Panacibacter microcysteis: one gene and its partner. The protein of the gene in region 1 interacts with the protein of each later gene in a pairwise test. Links are inferred from orthologs where the notes say so. Each region holds a gene or a part of one and is shown on either strand. Other genes may lie near its edges.

Region 1 (5,578 bases):
CGTTGGATGATCAGCTTATCGCTGCCTTTTCCTTTTGTTCTTGTTTTTTCGCCTTTAGCATATTTACCTGTGCGTGAACGAGGGTGACCTCCTGATGCTCTACCTTCGCCACCACCCATCGGGTGATCTACGGGGTTCATAGCTACACCACGATTACGTGGACGAATACCTTTCCAGCGGTTTGCACCAGCTTTACCTTTCTGCTCAAGGTTATGATCGCTGTTAGATACAACACCTACCGTTGCATAGCAGTTAATCAAAACTTTTCTCAACTCGCCACTTGGCATTTTTAATACCGCGTATTTTTCTTCTTTGTTGGCAAGCTGTGCTGATGCGCCTGCGCTTCTTACCAGTTTACCACCCTGACCAGGCTGCATTTCGATATTATGAATCATAGTACCAAGTGGCATATTCTTCATCATTAATGCATTCCCGATTTCCGGGGCTGCTGCATCACCAGACATTACAGATGCACCCACCTGTAAACCCTGCGGAGCAATGATATATCTCTTTTCACCGTCTGTATATTCCAGCAGCGCGATGAATGCTGTGCGGTTGGGATCGTATTCTATTGAAACAACTTTTGCTTCAATATCTTTCTTATTGCGTTTAAAATCTACAATACGGTAATGCTTCTTATGTCCGCCACCTATATAACGCATGGCACGACGCCCCTGAGCATTACGACCACCTGTGCTGTGAATCGGTTCCAATAAGCTTTTTTCCGGTTTGTTGGTAGTGATCTCAGCATAGGCATTACCGATTTTCCATCTGGTACCTGCGGTAATTGGTTTAAACTTCTTTAATGCCATTTTCTTTTCTTTTGTGCGAACTTATCAGCTTCGCTTACTATTAATTAAATGTTTGCGTACAAATCAATTGTTTCACCGTCTGCTACAGTTACATAAGCTTTTTTGTAGGCAGGCTTTACACCTTTGATAAAGCCGGCTTTTGTAAAGCGGGTTTTATTTTTACCGGGAACAACTATTGTATTCACATCTGTTACTGAAACACCATAGAACTGTTCTATAGCTTTCTTGATTTCCAGTTTGTTTGCCTTACGGTTGACCTTAAAGGCATATCTTCTCAGTTTATCCTGCTGAAGATTTGCTTTTTCTGTAAGTATAGGCTTTACTAAAATTTCACTCAGTTTCATTGTATAATTATTGAAACGTTATTCAATTATGCTTCTGCAACAGCTTCTTCAGAAAATACTTTGGCTGCGCTTTCTGTAATTACCAACACGTCAGCATTCATGATATCATAGGTATTGATATCTGAAAGGATAGTGTTAGCGATGTTTGGAACATTGCGTGTGCTGAGGTACAGGTTATCATTATATTCAGCAGTTACAAGCAACGACTTTTTGTTCGCTATGTTCAGCACTTTCATCACATCAACCAGTTGCTTTGTTTTAGGAGCATCGAGGTTGATTTCTTCCAATACTACTATAGCATTTTCTTTGGCTTTATATGAAAGGGCACTCATTTTAGCAAGATCCTTTACTTTCTTATTCAGTTTAAAACCATAACCATGGGGTTTTGGTCCAAAGATGGTACCACCACCTTTATACAAAGGGTTACGGATGTTACCTTTACGGCTACCACCTGTACCTTTCTGACGGTGTAACTTGCGGCTTGCACCTTTTACTTCTGCACGCGTTTTTACTTTGTGCGTTCCCTGGCGCTGTGCTGCCTGGTATTGTTTAACTGCCAGGTAAAGTACGTGGTCGTTAGGTTCAATACCGAATATATCCTCCGGCAACTCAATCGTTCTACCGGTTTTTTCACCTTTTATATTTAAAACTTCTACTTGCATGTTTCTTCGATTAAAGTTTATTTCTGGATTAAAACGATTGAACCGTTGTGGCCCGGAACAGAACCGCTCACAAGGATATAGTTTTTATCAGAGAAGATTTTTACCACTTTAAGGCCTTTAAGCTTAACACGGTCATTACCCATACGACCCGCCATTCGCATCCCTTTAAATACGCGTGAAGGATAAGAAGAGCCACCAATAGAACCTGGTGCCCTCTGACGATCGTGCTGACCATGTGATTTTTCACCAACACCACTGAAACCATGACGTTTTACTACACCCTGGAATCCTTTACCTTTTGTAGTGCCTACAACGTCAACTTTATCGCCTTCGGCAAAAATGTCAACAGTGATGGTATCACCTAAATTTTTATCCTCGAAATAATTGCGGAATTCTTTTACGAAGCTTTTTGGAGCTGTCTGAGATTTAGAGAAGTGATTGATCTCAGATTTGTTGGAGTGTTTTTCTTTCTTATCGCCGAAACCTAACTGTAGTGCGCTATAACCATCTGTATCTGCAGTTTTAACCTGGGTTACCACGCAAGGACCAGCTTCAATAATGGTGCAGGCAGTCTGCTTACCATCCGGGGTGAAGATGCTGGTCATCCCAATTTTTTTACCAATAATTCCTTTCATCTTTTTGCGGTTTATGCCCCGCAGGTTGTAAGGACATTCCGCTGATGAGAGCGGAACTCGATCCTCTGTTTGCCACCGACCTTTTCTTTTGTTTCTTCTGCTTTGAAGATTCAGAAGTACCGGCAGTAAACAAACCTCGAAGGGCTTGTTTATATGTACGCTCCTGTTTTAACAGGATTATTATCTTCTTCAGAGCTCTTTTCTCTCTCCGGATTTTGCGGAGCAGATTGAGAGGTGAATTGTTATAAGAACTTTGACCGCGTATCAAACGCGAAATTTTACGCTTTAATCTCTACTTCTACACCAGAAGGCAGATCCAGCTTGCTCAACGCATCTACTGTTCTTGAAGAAGAAGTGTAAATGTCTAATAAACGTTTGTGCGTGCAAAGCTGAAATTGCTCACGGCTTTTCTTGTTAACGTGTGGTGAACGTAGTACCGTGAAAATTCTTTTGCGCGTAGGCAAAGGAATAGGACCAGTTACTACGGCACCAGTACTGCGTACTGTTTTTACGATCTTCTCTGCAGATTTATCTACTAAACTGTGATCGTAAGACTGTAATTTTATTCTGATTCTCTGGGACATAGCGTGAACCAAACTTTCAATTTGGGAGCGCAAAGGTATAAGTCTCCATTGTAACAGACAAGAATTTTGAAAAGAATTTTTAAAAAAGCCTAAAAGTTTCTAACCCGGCTCGCTGCATATTTGCTGTTCCTGCAAAGATAGCCGCACTCAGGCGGTCTTTATAGTACAAATTCTACAGCATAACTTATTCATATAGTACAATAAACAAAGCCATTTGTCTATTTTTTACTTTTTACGGCCATTTTATTTTTGCAGAAATTAAACGGCATTGTTCAAAAACCTCAAAATATTGATCATTGAAGACTCTATACTGCTGATAGAACGCTTTCTTATGGTAATTGAGGAAACCGGCATTGTAAAAGGTGCTGAATATGCATTGAATTACCATGAAGCGCAGCTTTCGTTTAGTAAAATAACACCGGATATTTTGGTGCTGGATATAAATCTCCCGGACGTAAACGGAATAGAAATGCTAAAAATTTTCCGTAAGAATTACCCTTCACTCAAGATTATTATCTCTTCTATTCATACAGACGACTATTACCGGGTTGTATGCAGAAACCTTGGCGCTGACTATTTTGTAAGTAAAACCGATGCTTTTGAAGCACTTCCCTCAATCATTTATGAAATTGCCGCAGCCGAAGCTGTGCCTGCATAACGTTGAATCTGTAAATCAATGGTTTATATATTATTGTCCCGGCTGCAGTTTTTTATGGCATCGCCGGTTGTGTCACTCACTTGTACTTTCTGAACTTTGTGGAACAGCGGGTATATTTTCAATAAAGCCTTATTTGTCAATAAAAAAAGATGGCTTTCGCCATCTTTTTTTATTCCTGTGGTTTCATTCTTTTCTTCTTCATTTTTTCCCGCTGCTCCGGTGTTAACACATTGTTCAGTTTTGCTTTGGCGTCTTTTTCCGTCGCTTTCAGCTTTTCTTCTTTCTGTGCATCCGTTAATGTGGCATCGTTTTTAATTTTTTCCTTTTCCTTCTTTGTATTGATCAATATATCGTCTACCTGCTTTTTTTGATCCTGCGAAAGGTCCAGATCCTTCAGGTTTTCTTTTGTGATGCCTTTTTCCTTCAGATTTTGCCTGCGGGTACTATCCATGTTCTGTGCGTGATTCTGTATACGCTCTTTTTTGGTTTTCCTGGCAGTACTATCCTGTGCATTTGAAACCGAAGTAACAGCAACAAGAGAAAGAAGTAACAACATTAGTTTATTCATGATTGCATTTTGCGTTATTAGAGCTTGTGTTTGTGGGAAAGTTTAAAAGGGTGAGATGTTTTTTACCGCCTAAAGCGCTGACGTGTTATAAATCAGCATCGAAAAGCTCAATAATGTGTTGCAGTACAAGTGAGTGACACAACCGAAGCTTAATAATAATTCTTCAGCCGGCTACCTTATATTTTTTTTCTTTTTTTGTACGCTGCCAATAAATCTACCACCTGGTTATTTTGTAAAATGGCCGGATTTAATTCTATAAACTTTTTTACCAGTTTTGGCGCTTTGCTGAGGCCTTCTTCCAATTGCAACAACGCTTCTTTTGGCTTTGCCAACACAAAAAGTACGGCACTATAAAGAAAGAAAAACACAGGCTTATCATCTGTAGCTTTCCTGGCCTGGAGGCATTGCCGTGCCGCCTCTTCATAATGCCCGGCATTATAAAGACACCTGATCAACGCATCCCAACCGCTAACGTTTTTTGGCCTCAGGCGTACTACCACACTGAAATACTGGATAGCCTCGCGATAATTTTTCATTTGCATGTAACATTCGCCCATTGCCAGGTTATACTCCGGCAGGTGGCGGTGAATGCGCATTGCCTGCTCAAGCGAACCTAATGCCCTGCTGTATTGCTTTTCAGCAATATATGTGAGTGCGATTTTATAGTGCAGCTTACTATCATCGGGGTTCATATGAGAGGCTTTGCGGTAATTAAACCTGGCCTGTGCAAATTTATTCAGCCGGTGATAGCAGTGACCAATAGCTTCATGGATAACTTCTTCAGGTCTTGTGAGCTCCAGTACTTTTTCCAGTGTTTCAATTGCTTCTTTGTATTTGCGTAGCCGAATATACGCATCGCCCATGTTGCGGTAAGCATAATCGAATTTTTCATCTATTACTACGGCATACTGGTACGCATCTATTGCCTTTTCGTATAATTTGAGACCCTGAAATGCGGCCCCAAGATTGAACCATGCCAGCTCATTATATGGAAAATCTTCTATGATCCTGTGATGTAATTTTATACTTTCTTCATTCCGGCCTGTGAAATCTGTCCAGAAACAAATTTTATACAACGCTTCTTCGTTGGTAGGTTCTTTTTCCAGTATTAATGAAAGACAATCAAACACTTTATCGAATTCCTCGTAATCGTCATATACATCTGCCAATTCGAAAAGAAGATCAATTTTTTCTTCTCCTTCGAAGAGGGATAATGCTTCTTCAAGTAATTCTACTGCTTTGTCCTGCTCATCAAGGGCCAGGTATGCATCTGTCTTAAGTATATAGATATCAATGTCATTGTGATCGAACAAAG
Region 2 (5,704 bases), on another replicon or contig:
GTATTATAGCAGTGCTGGATAACATACGCAGTATGCACAATGTGGGCAGCGTGTTCAGAACTGCAGATGCTTTTTTACTGGAAGGTATTTGCTTATGTGGTTATACACCACAACCGCCACACAGGGATATACATAAAACAGCATTGGGTGCCACAGATACAATAGACTGGATGCATTTTGCTGAAACCACCATTGCGGTAAAAGAACTGAAAGAGCGGGGTTATAAAGTGTATGCAGTGGAGCAGGCAGCGCAAAGCATTTCACTTGAAAATTTTACCGCACCAGCCAGTGAAAAACTTGCGGTGGTTTTTGGCAATGAAGTAGCAGGTGTAAACAACGAAGTAATAGCCCTGTGCGATGGTTGTATAGAAATACCACAATTGGGCATGAAACACTCCCTGAATATCTCAGTTGCCGCCGGTATTGTTTTGTATAAGTTATCTGAACCAAGATTGGCATTTTTTAAATAGTGTAAGATGAGTACAGTAAAGAATTATTTAAGCCTGGTAAAATTCAGTCATACCATTTTCGCATTGCCTTTCGCAATGATTGGTTTTTTCTTAGGAACAGCGCAGCTTTTCTTCTGGCAAAATATGCCGGTGCCAGCCATCGATACTCCGCATTTTGTTTTACCGGCTTTTGCAGGTGTTCCTGCCGGAGAATATATACAGAAGTTTATTTTAATACTGCTCTGCATGGTTACAGCACGCAGCGCTGCCATGGCCTTCAACCGTTACCTCGACAGGAGTTTCGATGCAAAGAACCCCAGAACGGCCATCAGGGAAATACCAAAAGGTATCATATCGCCCCACAGTGCACTGAGATTTGTAATACTCAATTGCCTGCTGTTTATCATAGCAACTTTCTTTATCAATAAGATTTGTTTTTACCTTTCGCCGGCAGCACTTTTTGTAGTGTTGTTTTACAGCTATACAAAACGTTTTACACCACTTTGTCACCTTGTGCTTGGTCTTGGTTTATCGCTTGCGCCAATAGGCGCATACCTTGCCGTAACAGGAAGATTTGATGTTTTGCCCGTTTTATTTTCCTTCGCAGTAATCTGCTGGGTCAGTGGCTTTGATATCATTTATGCTTTGCAGGATGTTGAGTTCGACCAATCGCAGCAATTGTATTCCATACCCGCTGTACTGGGCAAAGCAAAGGCATTGCGTGTATCAGCACTCCTGCACTTACTAAGTGTGGGTTTTGTGGTAGCAGCTGGCGTGGTTGGCGACTTTTCCTTTTTATACTGGACGGGTATTGCGGTGTTTGCCGGTATGCTAGTTTACCAGCACTCCATTGTAAAACCCAATGATCTGAGCCGTGTAAATATTGCATTTATTACGGCCAATGGTATAGCAAGCGTTGTTTTTGGTGTATTGGTTATAGCAGATATATTATTGCTGGCATAAGCTTATTGCAGAAATTAAAAGCCTGAGAACTGTTTCGCTTCGATCTTCGCGTTTGCTGCATAGTGTTCGGGCAGTACAAGAGTGCGACGCAACCAAAGCTTCATAGTACCACCAATGCCGGGCTCATAAAAAAATACTTTGTACATGGCGAGAATTTTAGCGATTGACTATGGTGCAAAAAGAACAGGCCTGGCTGTAACAGACCCGTTGAAAATAATTGCCGGCGGTTTAACCGCAGTGGATACAAAAGACCTTTTTACTTACCTGAAGCAATACCTGAAAGAAGAACCTGTTGAACTGATACTGGTAGGAGAACCAAAAAACTGGGATGATTCTGACACACATGCCACACCGCTGGTGCAGGCGTTTATTAAAAGGCTGCAAAAAGAATTTCCTGCTGTACCCGTGCAAACCGTTGATGAACGTTATACCTCTAAAATGGCGGTACAGGCCATGGTGGCAATGGGAATGAAAAAGAAAGACAGACAGAACAAAAAGAACATTGATGAAATTGCCGCCACCATTATGTTGCAGGAATACCTTGAAAGACATACCTGACCGTTATTTTGACTGGCATTAACAACCTAAGATTTATATTTGCCGCAATTTTAATTGTAGAGGAATTATGATTTTACCCATTGTTGCTTACGGCGCAGATGTTTTAAGAAAAGTTGCCATTGATATTGACCAGGATTATCCACAACTGGATAAGTTTATTGAAGATATGTGGGAAACGATGTATGCCAGCAATGGTGTGGGGCTTGCTGCACCGCAGGTAAATAAAAGCATCCGCCTTTTTGTAATAGACAGCGCGCAGATATTTGAGCACCAGGAAGATGACGAGAAAGGAAAATATCCAGATGAGCCAGGAACCAAAAAAGTATTCATCAATGCACACATTGTGGAGTTTGGCGGTGAAGACTGGGGGTATAATGAAGGCTGTTTGAGTATTCCAAAAATAAGGGAAGACATAATGAGGCCTGAAGAAGTGACCATAGAGTACCTTGATGAAAAGCTTCAGCCACATACAGAAACTTTTACCGGTCTTACTGCGCGTATCATTCAGCATGAGTACGATCATATAGAGGGCAAACTTTTTATAGACTACCTGAAACCGCTCCGCAAAAAAATGCTCAAAGGAAAACTGACAGATATATCAAAAGGTAAAGTGAAAGTGGATTATAAAATGGTGTTTCCTAAATGAGGCAATACATACTCGTTTTACTTTCGCTAACCCTTACCAGCAAAGCGTTTGCGCAGGATACAACGCTTATATGGGATAACCAGAAAATAACACTTCCGGAAGCTGTTGTAAGGAATAACCTTGATTACAGGCATATACTGCAACGCATTAAAGACGACACTACTTTTTACAAGGCTTTCCGCAATCTTCATATTATAGAATTCAGCTCTTACAACAACATACGCATGCTCAATAAAGATGGCAGCGTAAAAGCAAGCTGGAACAGTAAGACCACACAGCACCGCGAAAATAATTGCCGCAGCATGAAGGTGCTGAGCCAGGAAACCACCGGTGATTATTTCGATAATAAGGGCAATTATAATTACACCACTGCAGAAATGTACGCGGCTATCTTTCTTACAAAAGGAACTGTGTGTGGAGAAGACAACATTGTTAACGGCCATGCATTCGACCTGGCAAATAAAAGCGGCATCGAGAAGCACAAAGAGCAGCTAAAGATGCTTTTCTTTAATCCCGGAAAAAAAATTCCCGGCATACCGTTTATAGGCAATAAGCTTGATTTGTATGATGAGCGTGCATATAAACTATACGATTATAAGCTTGATTATATTGACTATAAAGGCAGCTATGCTTACGTTTTTACCATTAAGCCAAAGGAGTCTTATGCCGGTTCAGGAGATATAGTGGTTGATGAAATGACCACCTGGTTTGACTATAAAACATTTGAAGTACTTGCCCGTAATTACGCCCTTAGTTACAAAGTAGGTGTGTATGATTTTGATGTAAACATGCAGGTAGAAATGACGCGGGTGGGTGATTTACTGATACCCAAAACATTACGTTACAAGGGAAACTTTTCTGCACTGTTTAAAAAGAGGGAGAGGGGAGAATTTACAGCTACCATTTTCGATTATAAAAAATAAGTGCGAAGCAGCGGAAGCATTATTACAAACCCAAGCATGTAACCCAAGCCGGTAGTAGATTTTAAGTGGGAATTGTTTGTTACCAGCTTACTGTTCTTTGCTCATCTTCCGTTGCGTCGCACTCTTGTACAGCATAACTTTTTTCGGCAGGCCCTCTCACAGAAAGCCGTCCGTGCAGTACTTTAAATTCTTACATGTTATTCAGCAATGATTGCAGTTACTTTAAGTGGTTAGCAACTGTATATATAGAACACTGTGCATTCCCGATAAGAAATGCACAGTAGTAGTATTTGTCATTACTTAATAGGATCTTTGGCAAGCTGTCTTGCCTGGCTACCTGGTAAATAAATCTGGAAGCCCAGTCCAAAACCAATATTGTTATTGGTTGTAGAGCTACCAAAACCAACGGTTAGGTTGTACTTTACCAATCCTTCCAGCGCTATGTTTGGCGTAAGGAAGTAAGCAAGACCAGGTCCAAAACCTGCACCAAAACCATTTGTGCTTGTTTTCTCTACGTTGTCGCCTGAAAGGTTTGTACCATAAATACCTGCATTAGCTTCTAAAAACCATTTGGTAGTCCTGGTAAGGTTTGTAGCATTGTCGTTGAAATATTTTCGGCCGAATGCACCAACTCCGTATGTAAGGCTTGTAGCACCTTTTTGTGTGTTAAGACCAATACTTAAATCCGGCCCTATAACAAGGTTATCTTTTATAAACCAGCCAGCTTTAGGATTGATGTTAAGATTAAACTGAGTATTTCCTTCCTGGAAGTTAAGCCCAAGACCCGCAAGGTCCGCACCGACTAAAATATTACCTTTTTGTGTTTGCGCAAAAGTTGCAGAGAACATGCACAACGCAAACGCAGTAATAATGATTCTTTTCATAAATAGTTTGTTTGCAACCATAAATGCAACTACCATTCCATTATGCCAAATGCCTTGCTGGTCATAGTTTCAACATCATGCGTACAAGATTTTGTGGAATTATCTACACAAAAGGGCTATACTGTTTCCACTCTTATACACGTTTAACCATAATCTGCATAACTAAAGCGTTAGAACGCACTCGGCAGGCGTAAAAATGAAGATGGACGCCGTTTTGGCGTCCACGTCTGAATGTTTTTATGCAGTAATTGTAAAAGCTGACCAGAGATCATCATTACTGCTCAGGCACATAGATCCCATATTTTATTGCTGCTATCACAATACCTACCGTGTTTTTTGCTTCCAGCTTTTCAAGTATCTTCAGCCGGTACCCTTCTACCGTTCTCGGGCTCATAAAAAGTTTCTCACCAATTTCCCTGGTAGTATATTGCTGGCAGATAAGATCAATAATTTCTTTTTCTTTTTCTGAGAGTGCAGGAGCGCCATTTTTTCCCTGGTCTTTTTTAGCATTCCTTGCCATTACCTGCATCAGCTTATTACCGGTATGCCGGCAGTAATATTGCTCTTTCTGGTGTACACGTTCTATGGCTTCCTTTATTTCCGTTTTGTCGCAGTCTTTCACAAGATAACCGGATGCCCCGGCTTCGAGCATTTCTATAATAAGAGATATCTCATCAAACATTGATAGCGCGATTACGCCGGTGTCAGGGTATTTTTTGGTAATGTATTTCGTCGCTTCTACGCCATCCATCAAAGGCATTTTTATGTCTGTTACCACGATGTCTGGTTTCAGTTCATCAACCAGCTTAATCAGTTCCCTGCCATTCGATGCATCAGCAAGTATGGAGATGCCGGGTAGTTTTGAAAGCATTAGTTTCATACCATCCCGGAAGATCTCATGATCATCTGCCAGTACAACTGTTATAGCTTCTGCGGTGTAGTTTTGTGTAGCCATTATATTGGAATTTCAAAAAAGTACTTTGTACCCTTGTCTTTTGCAGATTCTATCAACAGCCGCGCATTCAGTACTTCAGCACGGCTTTGCAGGTTAAGTAAGCCGAGACCACTGCCATTTTTCGAGCGCTCCTCGTAGTTAAAGCCCACACCGTCGTCAATCATAGTAAGCAGCAGCTGGTTATCCTGTTTCTTCATTTCTATTTCAAGTTTATCGGCCCTTGCATGTTTAACTGTATTGTGTATGATTTCCTGGAATATCCTGTAAATGTTTACTTCCTTTTCCTTCGAAAGCCCCGGGTCATCATCATAATTGAACCGTATTTT

The links.
Region 2: the proteins of rplD (region 1) and def interact in binary tests that used the Escherichia coli proteins (3 or more experiments, as listed by UniProt). The link is inferred for Panacibacter microcysteis from one-to-one orthologs.

The regions. Positions count from the first base shown.
Region 1 is NZ_JADWYR010000001.1:2,700,760-2,706,337, reverse strand. Bases 1-2,774 are described here. They hold rplD (50S ribosomal protein L4), read right to left. Parts: upstream 1,819-2,774; coding sequence 1,183-1,818; downstream 1-1,182. Other genes in these bases: rpsJ (30S ribosomal protein S10), read right to left, coding at 2,732-2,774; rplC (50S ribosomal protein L3), read right to left, coding at 1,836-2,453; rplW (50S ribosomal protein L23), read right to left, coding at 857-1,156; rplB (50S ribosomal protein L2), read right to left, coding at 1-812. Outside these bases: more of rpsJ, read right to left, coding at 2,775-3,037; I5907_RS11015 (response regulator), read left to right, coding at 3,306-3,695; I5907_RS11010 (hypothetical protein), read right to left, coding at 3,865-4,263; I5907_RS11005 (tetratricopeptide repeat protein), read right to left, coding at 4,440-5,578.
Region 2 is NZ_JADWYR010000002.1:721,118-726,821, forward strand. The notes cover bases 927-3,826. They hold def (peptide deformylase), read left to right. Parts: upstream 927-2,037; coding sequence 2,038-2,616; downstream 2,617-3,826. Other genes in these bases: I5907_RS14940 (UbiA-like polyprenyltransferase), read left to right, coding at 927-1,412; I5907_RS21810 (hypothetical protein), read right to left, coding at 1,427-1,558; ruvX (Holliday junction resolvase RuvX), read left to right, coding at 1,557-1,970; I5907_RS14955 (hypothetical protein), read left to right, coding at 2,613-3,539. In the rest of the region: I5907_RS14935 (RNA methyltransferase), read left to right, coding at 1-470; more of I5907_RS14940, read left to right, coding at 477-926; I5907_RS14960 (outer membrane beta-barrel protein), read right to left, coding at 3,836-4,423; I5907_RS14965 (response regulator), read right to left, coding at 4,698-5,378; I5907_RS14970 (sensor histidine kinase), read right to left, coding at 5,378-5,704. UniProt on the Escherichia coli protein: Removes the formyl group from the N-terminal Met of newly synthesized proteins. Requires at least a dipeptide for an efficient rate of reaction. N-terminal L-methionine is a prerequisite for activity but the enzyme has broad specificity at other positions.